Regions from separate parts of the Nostoc sp. DedVER02 genome, predicted to be linked through region 2. Evidence: predicted binding sites of a transcription regulator. Region 2 holds the regulator's gene; each other region holds the start of a gene.
The links. The regulator HrcA, encoded in region 2, represses chaperone genes, less so after heat shock. The targets are predictions, from matches to a motif close to TTAGCACTCNNGANTCNNGAGTGCTAA.
Positions count from the first base shown of each region.

Region 1: the regulator HrcA is predicted to act here: its motif matches at 2,153-2,179, upstream of groL (chaperonin GroEL).
Region 3: the regulator HrcA is predicted to act here: its motif matches at 1,500-1,526, upstream of groES (co-chaperone GroES).

Region 1 covers NZ_JAVRCP020000039.1:32,182-35,467, forward strand. Annotated here, with positions in the region: gene fabG (3-oxoacyl-[acyl-carrier-protein] reductase) at 1-614, shown strand, start outside; gene RMZ41_RS26530 (MraY family glycosyltransferase) at 975-2,057, opposite strand; gene groL (chaperonin GroEL) at 2,212-3,286, shown strand, end outside.
Region 2 covers NZ_JAVRCP020000006.1:153,798-157,083, reverse strand. Annotated here, with positions in the region: gene RMZ41_RS09835 (CHAD domain-containing protein) at 1-243, shown strand, start outside; gene RMZ41_RS09830 (DUF2834 domain-containing protein) at 384-1,061, opposite strand; gene hrcA (heat-inducible transcriptional repressor HrcA) at 1,174-2,319, opposite strand; gene RMZ41_RS09820 (rhodanese-like domain-containing protein) at 2,763-3,095, opposite strand; gene RMZ41_RS09815 (DUF3352 domain-containing protein) at 3,254-3,286, shown strand, end outside.
Region 3 covers NZ_JAVRCP020000006.1:46,475-49,760, reverse strand. Annotated here, with positions in the region: gene groL (chaperonin GroEL) at 1-1,056, opposite strand, end outside; gene groES (co-chaperone GroES) at 1,170-1,481, opposite strand; gene RMZ41_RS09380 (response regulator transcription factor) at 2,586-3,263, shown strand.

The DNA of each region.
Region 1 (3,286 bases), on a different contig from region 2:
AGGCAGTTGTTACAGAAATTACAGAAGCGGGAGGTAAGGCGATCGCTATTCAAGCAGACGTTTCTAAAAGCGATCAAGTAGACACACTAGTTAACACCGTCATGGAAAAATTTAAGCGTGTGGATATTTTAGTCAATAATGCAGGAATTACCCGCGACACACTGCTTTTGCGTTTGAAGCCAGAAGATTGGCAAGCTGTGATAGACCTTAACCTGACTGGTGTTTTTTTATGTACACGCAACGTCAGTAAAATTATGCTTAAGCAGCGATCGGGGCGAATTATTAACATTACCTCCGTTGCGGGGCAAATGGGCAACCCAGGTCAGTCCAACTACAGCGCCGCCAAAGCAGGTGTAATCGGCTTCACCAAAAGCGTTGCCAAAGAACTGGCTACTCGCGGCATCACCGTTAACGCTGTCGCCCCTGGCTTCATCGCCACCGATATGACCAGCGATCTCAACAACCCCGAAGATATTCTGAAATTTATACCCCTCGGTCGCTTCGGCCAGCCCGAAGAAGTTGCTGGGATGGTGCGCTTCCTCGCTGCCGATCCCGCCGCTAACTACATCACTGGACAAGTTTTTAATGTTGATGGCGGTATGGTAATGGCGTAAATAGTTTAAGCAATCAATAAATACAATTGCTCTGAATAAATAATTTGAGATTTTACATAAATAGGGGCGCACAGCTAGTTGTGCGCCCCTATTTATATACAAATATATACAAATAATTTTGGATAATTTATTTTTTGGAGTGCTGCTTCAACAAAATCTAAAATCTAAAATCTAAAATTCAGTCGTAAGCTGTCGCGCCTACAAGTTGCCTCATAATCTTTTAGGCAAAACCTGTAAACCCTCTCCTCTGCTCCCCTGCTGTCTCAATGTGCAAATTAAAAACACAACAGCTTAGTATACATACACCACAGAGAAAAAACCATAGTAGGGCTAGCATTGCAATGCCAACCCTACAAGCAACTAAGGTTGTTGGCGTATCCTTTGCCAGACAGTAAAACCCAAAAGAATAATAATACTACTGGCGGTAGCCAGCATCACAGCCAAACTCATGCCTTGTATTCTCATCGCCAGCAAATTAAAAAATAAGGTAATTGACCAAAGTGTGAACGCAGCATGGCGCTGGGAGAGTCCCCAAGCAAGTAAGCGGTGATGCAGATGATCTTTGCCAGGAGTACTCAGAGGGTTATTTCCAGCTAGTAACCGCCGTACAAATACTTGGGTGGTGTCTAGCACTGGCAACAATAGAAATAAAACTGTGGGAATTAGGGCATAAATTGTGTTTTGTTGTAGTTTGCCTAAAATACTAGTTGCTGCCAGCACATAGCCAAAAAAATACGCTCCGGCATCACCCATAATAATCCGTGAAGGATGGAAGTTATGGCGCAAAAAGCCTAATGCAGCACCTCCCAAGGCTGCAAGTACCAAAATTGCCGCCGCACGATTGTTAAATTGGGCTGCAACCCCCAATAAACTCATGGCGGTAATAAAGCTGATTCCTCCTGCCAAACCATCCATTCCATCCATCAAGTTGATGGCGTTGGTAATCCCTACTACCCACAGTACTGTCAGCGACATAGACAGAAGTGAGTCGATGGGAGTCCCAAACATAACTTTGACACTGATACCATTAGCTACCAACAAAAGTGCCGTGACGATTTGTGCCCACAATCGAATAGAGGGCGGTAAGCCGAACTGATCGTCGATAAAACCCACAAGGACTAATATCGAACCCCCCAACAGAATAGTGAGCACCTGAGCCAATACGTTTTGGAGTTCGATCGGTCGTAAAAGGCTAGCTAATACCAGCGCGGCAATTACACCCGCGTAGATAGCCAGCCCCCCTGCATTGGGTAAAGGTTCTCGATTGAGTCGCCGAGCGTTGGGTTGGTCAGCCCAACCTACTCGCAAGGCGAATTTGCGGACTGTCGGAATTGAACGCCACGTTACAAGCCAAGCCAAGAGAAACGTAAATACTACTGCCAACCAGCCGGTGCCGCTAGGGTCGGCAATACCAAGGTATTTAAGGGAGTTGTCTAGATTCATCTCCCAATTCAAGCATTACTGCCAGTATCTAATATGAGCATCACCTGTATATTAATCAATTTTTTATTTTTTATTTCCATTTGTAACTTTAGAGATTAGCACTCTTGCCCTGTGAGTGCTAAATTGTCTAATGGAAGCGCTAGAGAAATAAAACATGGCGAAAATTATTGCATTTGACGAGGAATCGCGGCGAGCTCTAGAAAGGGGTGTTAACGCCCTTGCCGATGCCGTAAAAATCACCTTGGGGCCGAAAGGTCGCAATGTCCTTTTAGAGAAAAAATTTGGCGCACCTCAAATTGTCAACGATGGTATCACTGTTGCCAAGGAAATTGAATTAGAAGATCCTTTGGAAAATACTGGTGCAAGACTCATTCAGGAAGTAGCCTCAAAAACTAAAGATGTGGCTGGGGATGGTACTACTACCGCCACAGTTTTAGCACAAGCCTTGATTCGGGAAGGTTTGAAGAACGTCGCGGCAGGTAGTAACCCAGTTAGCTTGAAACGCGGGATCGACAAAACTGTGGAAGCACTGGTAAAAGAAATTGCCAGGATAGCCAAGCCAGTCGAAGGAAGTGCGATCGCTCAAGTTGCCACTGTCTCTGCTGGTAACGATGAAGAAGTTGGCCAAATGTTAGCTCAAGCAATGGAAAAAGTCACCAAAGATGGTGTCATTACCGTTGAAGAATCCAAATCCCTCACCACTGAACTAGAAGTAGTTGAAGGGATGCAGATTGACAGAGGTTATATTTCTCCCTACTTCGTCACCAACAACGAGCGGCAAATCGTAGAATTTGAAAACGCCCGAATCTTGGTGACAGATAAAAAAATCAGCAGCATCCAAGATTTAGTACCAGTTTTGGAAAAAGTCGCCCGTTCTGGTCAGCCCTTGTTAATCATCGCTGAAGATGTCGAAGGTGATGCTTTGGCAACTTTGGTAGTGAACAAAGCGCGGGGTGTACTTGCTGTGGCTGCAATCAAAGCGCCTGGATTTGGCGATCGCCGCAAAGCTTTGTTAGAAGATATTGCTATTCTCACCGATGGGCAATTAATTTCTGAAGAAATCGGTTTAAGTTTGGATACCGCTTCTTTAGAAGCGCTGGGAACTGCCCGCAAAATCACCATTGACAAAGAAAGCACCACCATTGTAGCTGGCAGTGTCACCAAGCCAGAGGTACAAAAGCGGATTGGTCAAATTCGCAGGCAGTTGGAAGAAACCGATTCTGAATACG
Region 2 (3,286 bases):
GTGAAAAATATCCAAGAAATTTTGGGTACGATGCAAGATAGTGCGGTATTAACCGATTGGCTGACAAATGTATTCAAATCAGAAATTAAGACTGAGTTACCTACTCTTGCTACTTTATTAACAGAAAATCGTTACCAGTCGTGGCAGCAGTGGCAACCTTTGCAAGAACGGTATCTGAAATCGGAAACTAGACATAGCTTTCATTTAACAATGTTGCATCCGCTTTCAGGAGTTATAAATTAAAGCTTCTTGTTGATTGGACATACTTTTCGGACATCCTCTGAGACTTACGCAAAAAATAACTAAAATCAAAACCATTATTCTCAGGTAGGGGCAATTCATGAATTGCCCTTACACTCTTTAATTACGAATTAAAAAGTGCTTTAATTTGCAACTGGCTGCTGACTGGGTATTGTTTCTACACCGACTTCTGGTAGAGGTGGACGCACACACAAATAAATCAATGGCCCAAATAGCGGTATCAACGCGATTAGCCAGAATATCTGTGGATTTTTCCAACCGCGACGCGCCATATCATCCCCTAGCAAAGCTGGAAATAAAAGGCCAAGTAGAGAAAAATCTAAACTCATTACATTGATAAAGCGGTTTGTTTGCCACTGTTGCACAAAACTGCCCCAATTTCCTCCTTTTAAGCCGTAGGCAACTAAAATAACTGTGGTTACAGTCAACGCAATCCCAGTCACACGAGAATCTAGCAGCTTGAGTAAGATATTCTTTTTACCGACAACCTGATTATTTGGTTCTCTAAGGGCTAGGTAGGGTAACAAGGCAAACATTCCGACTCCAAAAGAGGCTGTAGCAAATAGCCAAGCAGGTATTTTTTGTCCTCTGCCATCAATAAACACCACTGCACTGTAGATGAGAGGCCAGACACCCATGAGGTTAAATAGTGCTATGACTAACGGGTTAATACCTTGCCACTGTCCAGTAGAAAGGTTTTTAATTAACTCGAATGTACCGGGTTGCTCAGGAGGAGCGAGGAAAAAAGCATAGATAGTGAATCCTAACCACAGGAAGCCAAAGGCGATTTTTCTAACCATGAAAGATTTAAGTAGGATTAATTATTGATTTTGCCACTACAAATTGCCTATCTGCCTGCGATCGCATTATTCACTCATTTAGACTTGTAGCAGCTTATCTCTAAACCTTACCTTAAGGATTGAAATAACTGAAGGCTTCTGAGAGGTAATCAGCAGCAGATGCCACAACTGCGATCGCGCTTTCATAATCTAGGCGCGTTGGGCCCAAAACTCCCACACTTCCTACTGGTATTGAACCTCGGCGATAGTTGGAAGAAATTAAAGTACAGGTGCGGATCGGTTCTAATGGATTTTCTGCGCCAATGCGAACGGTTACTTTTGACTTACCCACATCCTCAAGCTCTGGTTCTTCAAATATTAATCGCCATAGTTGGTCTTGTTCTTCTTCCAACAGGTGGATAATCGTTTGTACCTGCTGTAACTGAGAAAATTCCGGCTGGCGCAAAACTTCTGACACACCCCGAACCATAATTTGGGTTGCTGTCGGTGCATGAGTGCGACGAGTCAATTCGGCAACTGAATTTTTCAGAAATTCCCCGTAGCGTTGGAACTCCTGATCTAGTTCGCTCCAGTTGAGGTTGGCTAATTCCAGCAGACTTCGCCCCCGCAAGTGGGTATTCAAAAAGTTAGAAACAATTTGCAACTCGCGATCGATTACCTCCGAATCCCGTTGTGTTTCCTCTGGTATTGGTGACAAATCCATCAACTTGGAATGTGTCTCGTAACCATCGGTAACAACAATTAACATGATCCGCCCAGCTTCAATTTGCACTAATTGCAGATGTCGCAATAGCGCTGTTGTCGTTTGCGGCATCGTAATCAAGCTAATACAACCACTCAAGGTTGCTAAAATTTGTGCGGCTCCTTGCAGTAGCGTTTCCAAACTCCAATCTTCCCACTGGAGACGCTTTTGCAATGCCATCTCTACTTCTCGTCCTATTTCCGTACCACTTTGGGGAAGCAAGCTACGAGCGTCTGTCTGCGACACGCTGCGCGAACGCAGAGAAGGTGTAATTAGCTGGTCAACATAAATGCGATAACCTGAATCTGAAGGCACTCGTCCGGCAGAGGCGTGCGGTTGGTAAAGTAATCCAGACTTTTCTAAAACGCCCATTACATTGCGAATTGTGGCTGAACTTACGCCTAGATCGTACTCCTCGACCAAAGCCTTTGAACCAACAGGCTCTGCCGTAGCAATGTAGTGACGTACTGTTGCCCAAAGTATATGCTGTTGTCGATTTGTTAACTGGACTTCCATAGGACATCTTTTGCTAGAGGCAAATTTTAATCAAATTCTGGAAAATTTGTAGATTTGATTGAAAACGAAGAGTATTAATAATTTATTAAGATAATAAATTATACAATTATATTGCGATCGCTAATTTTAAGGTTCATGTACACCATTTTTTAAAAGTGCGCTCTAAATAGAATCTAGGCTTTGCAGCGCAAGCTGATAGTTTGATACAACATCTTTTTCCGCCTTATTTTTGCATGATTCTACACTTATAAAAGTATTGTTGTATACGTATTTTTGCGGCTATCTTAGCTAAGATTTAGGTCGGAAAGTTCAGTAAGTTATGTAACTACTGTAGAAAGTTACAAGCTTTTCTGGCAAGTTTCTAAGTTAATTTAGTACTATTCTCACAATATCAAAAGCCAGATGGAATTAAGTTCCATCTGAGTAATGCACCTAAACGCAAGCTAATACTGGGGAATTGAATGGTCTACTAAGACAGAGTAAGCATCAATACCACCCGAAATATTTTGCACATTTGTAAAACCTTGAGCAATTAACCACTGGCACATTTGGGCAGAGCGGATACCGTGATGGCATAACACAAGGGTTTCAGCTTCAGGGTTGAAGAGGGTAGGTATTTCATGTCCCCATTCGGCAAATTGACTCAAGGGTAGGTTGACAAAGCCCTCAATGTTAGCGATCGCCAATTCTTCTGGTTCTCGCACATCGACTAGCTGTATACTTCCATCACCAGAGGAAAGACGTTGTGCGAGTTCTTGTACACTAATCTGGTTCATGGGTTGACTAAAAAAATTCCCGATAAACAGTCCTAATCTTATTTTATGGTGACAGAAAATCTCTGCCTTTGCATGAGTATCCATTCTCAACAAGGCTGATAAATTCTGCTAGGCTTTCTGCTTAAATGGCTGTAAACCGTCTTTTTTAAAGGTTTAATGTGAATAGTCAACGCTCATTTATCGGTTTTATC
Region 3 (3,286 bases), 110 kb from region 2:
ATCGATTTGACGACGAATCTGTTCGACACGAGCTTTAACAGCAGCTTCGTTACCTTCGGCAACAATTGTGGTGCTGTCCTTGGTAATGGTGATCCGGCGAGCTTTACCCAGGCTATCCAGCTTGGTGTTATCTAGCTTCAGACCAGCATCTTCGGTAACTAGTTGACCACCAGTTAAAACGGCGATGTCTTCTAGTAGTGCTTTGCGGCGATCGCCAAAGCCAGGAGCCTTAACAGCAGCCACATTCAGCACACCGCGCAAACGGTTTACTACCAAGGTTGCCAAAGCTTCTTTTTCAATATCTTCAGCGATAATCACCAAAGGACGACCAGCACGAGCTACTTGCTCTAATACTGGTACAAGGTCTTGTACCAAAGCAATTTTCTTGTCAGTCAACAGGAGGAAAGGCTCATCAAAAACCGCTTCCATCCGTTCTGCGTCGGTGGCAAAATAGGGAGAGATATAGCCTTTGTCAAAGCGCATCCCTTCAGTGATTTCCAACTCGGTGAACATAGATTTCCCTTCTTCTAGGGAAATTACGCCTTCTTTGCCCACCTTGTCCATTGCTTGGGCAATCATCTGACCAACTTCTTCGTCATTACCAGCCGAGATCGCACCAACTTGGGCAATAGCTTTGGAATCTTCTACTGGACGGGCGTGTTCAGCAATTTTCTCTACCAGGAAGCTGGCAGCTTTGTCAATACCACGCTTCAGGGAAATTGCGTTAGCACCAGCTGCAACGTTCCGCAAGCCTTCTTTAACGATCGCATGAGCTAAAACGGTGGCAGTGGTGGTACCATCGCCCGCAGCATCATTGGTCTTAGAAGCAGCTTGACGAATCAGAGCTACACCAGTGTTTTCAATGTGGTCTTCTAATTCGATTTCTTTAGCGATCGTTACACCGTCATTAACAATTTGCGGTGCGCCAAATTTCTTTTCTAGGACTACGTTACGACCTTTGGGGCCAAGGGTAACAGCTACAGCCTCAGCCAGAATGTCAATGCCTCGTTCCAAGGCGCGACGGGCGTTTTCGTTGTAGATAATGCGCTTTGCCATAATTGTTAGTTGTCCTTTGTCATTTGTCTTTTGTCATTTGTCTTTCGTCATTTGTCTTTCGTCATTTGTCTTTTGTCATTGGCTAATGACTAATGACCAATGACTAATGACCACTAAACAACAACTGCTAAAATATCTTTTTCAGAAAGCAGTACATATTCTTCGGTACCGAGCTTGATGTCAGTACCAGCGTACTTGGAGTAAAGCACCTTATCGCCGACTTTAATTTCCAATTCCTGACGGCTACCATCATCGTTACGCTTGCCAGGGCCAAGGGCCACTACTTCCCCTACCTGGGGCTTTTCCTTGGCAGTATCGGGCAAATACAAACCACCTGCGGTCTTTTCCTCTGAAGCATTCACTTTTACGAAAACGCGATCGCTCAAAGGTTTAACTGTAGAAACGCTTAAAGATAAAGCTGCCATAATTATTTTCTCCAGAGATTAGCACTCTCAACCCCTGAGTGCTAATTTACCGAAAAGTTGCATCTAATGGCAAGAATTTCTTTAGTACGGGTTCCCGAACTATAAGAGCATCGTTCTACTTAAGTACAAATGCCTAATTATTTTTACTCTGCGGGTTCTGCTTCGTAAGTTACGTATACTTTTATATGGTTAAAGGAAGTTGAGAGTAATGAAGAGTTTTCCCAATTTTCCATTCCCTTTTCAGTCAACTTTATTTGCAAAGCTTGGAAATTGTTATAGAACTGTAATCAGGGAGCCGCCCGATAAGTAACAATACAGTGATCCAGTCAAGCCATCAAATCCCAAAAGCCACTAAGTCTCTAGAATATAAGGCCTGAGTAATGGTGTAGAAAGTTTAGGACTTGCAAAAATTCAGCGACACATTTTTATTTGCGCTGACCAGACAATTGCTAATTGCTGCTCAAAATCAGCTAGTCTGGAATCCTGGGAATACTTAAAAGAGCGACTTAAAGACTTAAAACTTGATAAGTCGCAACAGAATTATTCCTTATGCGTCTATACAACTAAAGCCAACGGCTTGCGCGTTTGTTGTTCTAAACTCATAATGGTGGTTTACATTGATGGTGTCTGGTATCGCCAAGCAAACCTGGAAGTTATTGAGCAGATCATCCAAGAACACTTAGATAGGCAATAAGGTGGTAGAAGAATATGTATTTTGAAACCATTCTTTGCCAGAAACTTCCTTAGTTTCTTGTGAACACCTCATAGAGGCTTAACAATTGAAGGATATGGAACAGCAGTAAGGTTTAAGAAAGTGCGGGTTGGTTTTAAGGTAGGGTCATCTTTAAGCCAATACTTACTTGTGAGTCAGAAGGATTATTATTTAATCAGTGTTTTTTCGCCCGTCACTTTCAATGCGATATATAATAGCGCATTATAGATACTACTGCTATACGTATCCTTGCTGGACTTTTGCTATCGAGCTATTAGTCTCTTAAAAATGCTCGGCATTTTTGAGGCTTCGAGACAGCAAAGGCAAGTTAAGTAGGAAAAAGGACACATCTCGAAATAACCCACCATAGAGGATAAATATTCAAGACTTTGATGGACCGAAGCGCGACAAGTGCCACTGCTATGAAAGAGCCCAGCATGAAAGATCACAAACGACTTCTATTGATTGATGATGACCCTAACCTCATCTTGCTGGTGAAGGATTACTTAGAATTCCGGGGATACGAAGTCATCACCGCCGAAAATGGACGTGAAGCTCTGGAAATTTTAGAGCAAGATGTTCCAGACATGATTATCTGCGATGTGATGATGCCGGAAATGGACGGATATACTTTTGTGGAACAAGTCCGGCAAAACGAACGCACCAGCTGGATTCCGGTTCTTTTCCTTTCAGCTAAGGGACAAAGTGCAGACCGAGTTAAGGGTCTGAATAAAGGTGCTGATGTTTATATGGTCAAACCCTTTGAACCAGAAGAACTCGTAGCCCAAGTTGAGTCCTCGCTGAAACAAACTATCCGTTGGAAAGAACACCAAGCTAAAGGAGGCGAAAACGGTTCCCGTATCCAGGTTCCCTTCGATGTGCAATTAACCCCAACGGAACTGAAAGTAGTCCAGTTTGTTGCTAGGGGTTTAGCTAACCGGGAAATTGCTGAAGAACTAAATGTTAGTCAGCGCACGGTTGAAAGCCATGTGTCCAATATGTTGGGCAAAACTAATCTCCACAATCGCACTGAACTAGCGCGGTGGGCGATTGAAAATCAAATGGCTTAAACAAAGTTAAAAGTTATGAGTTA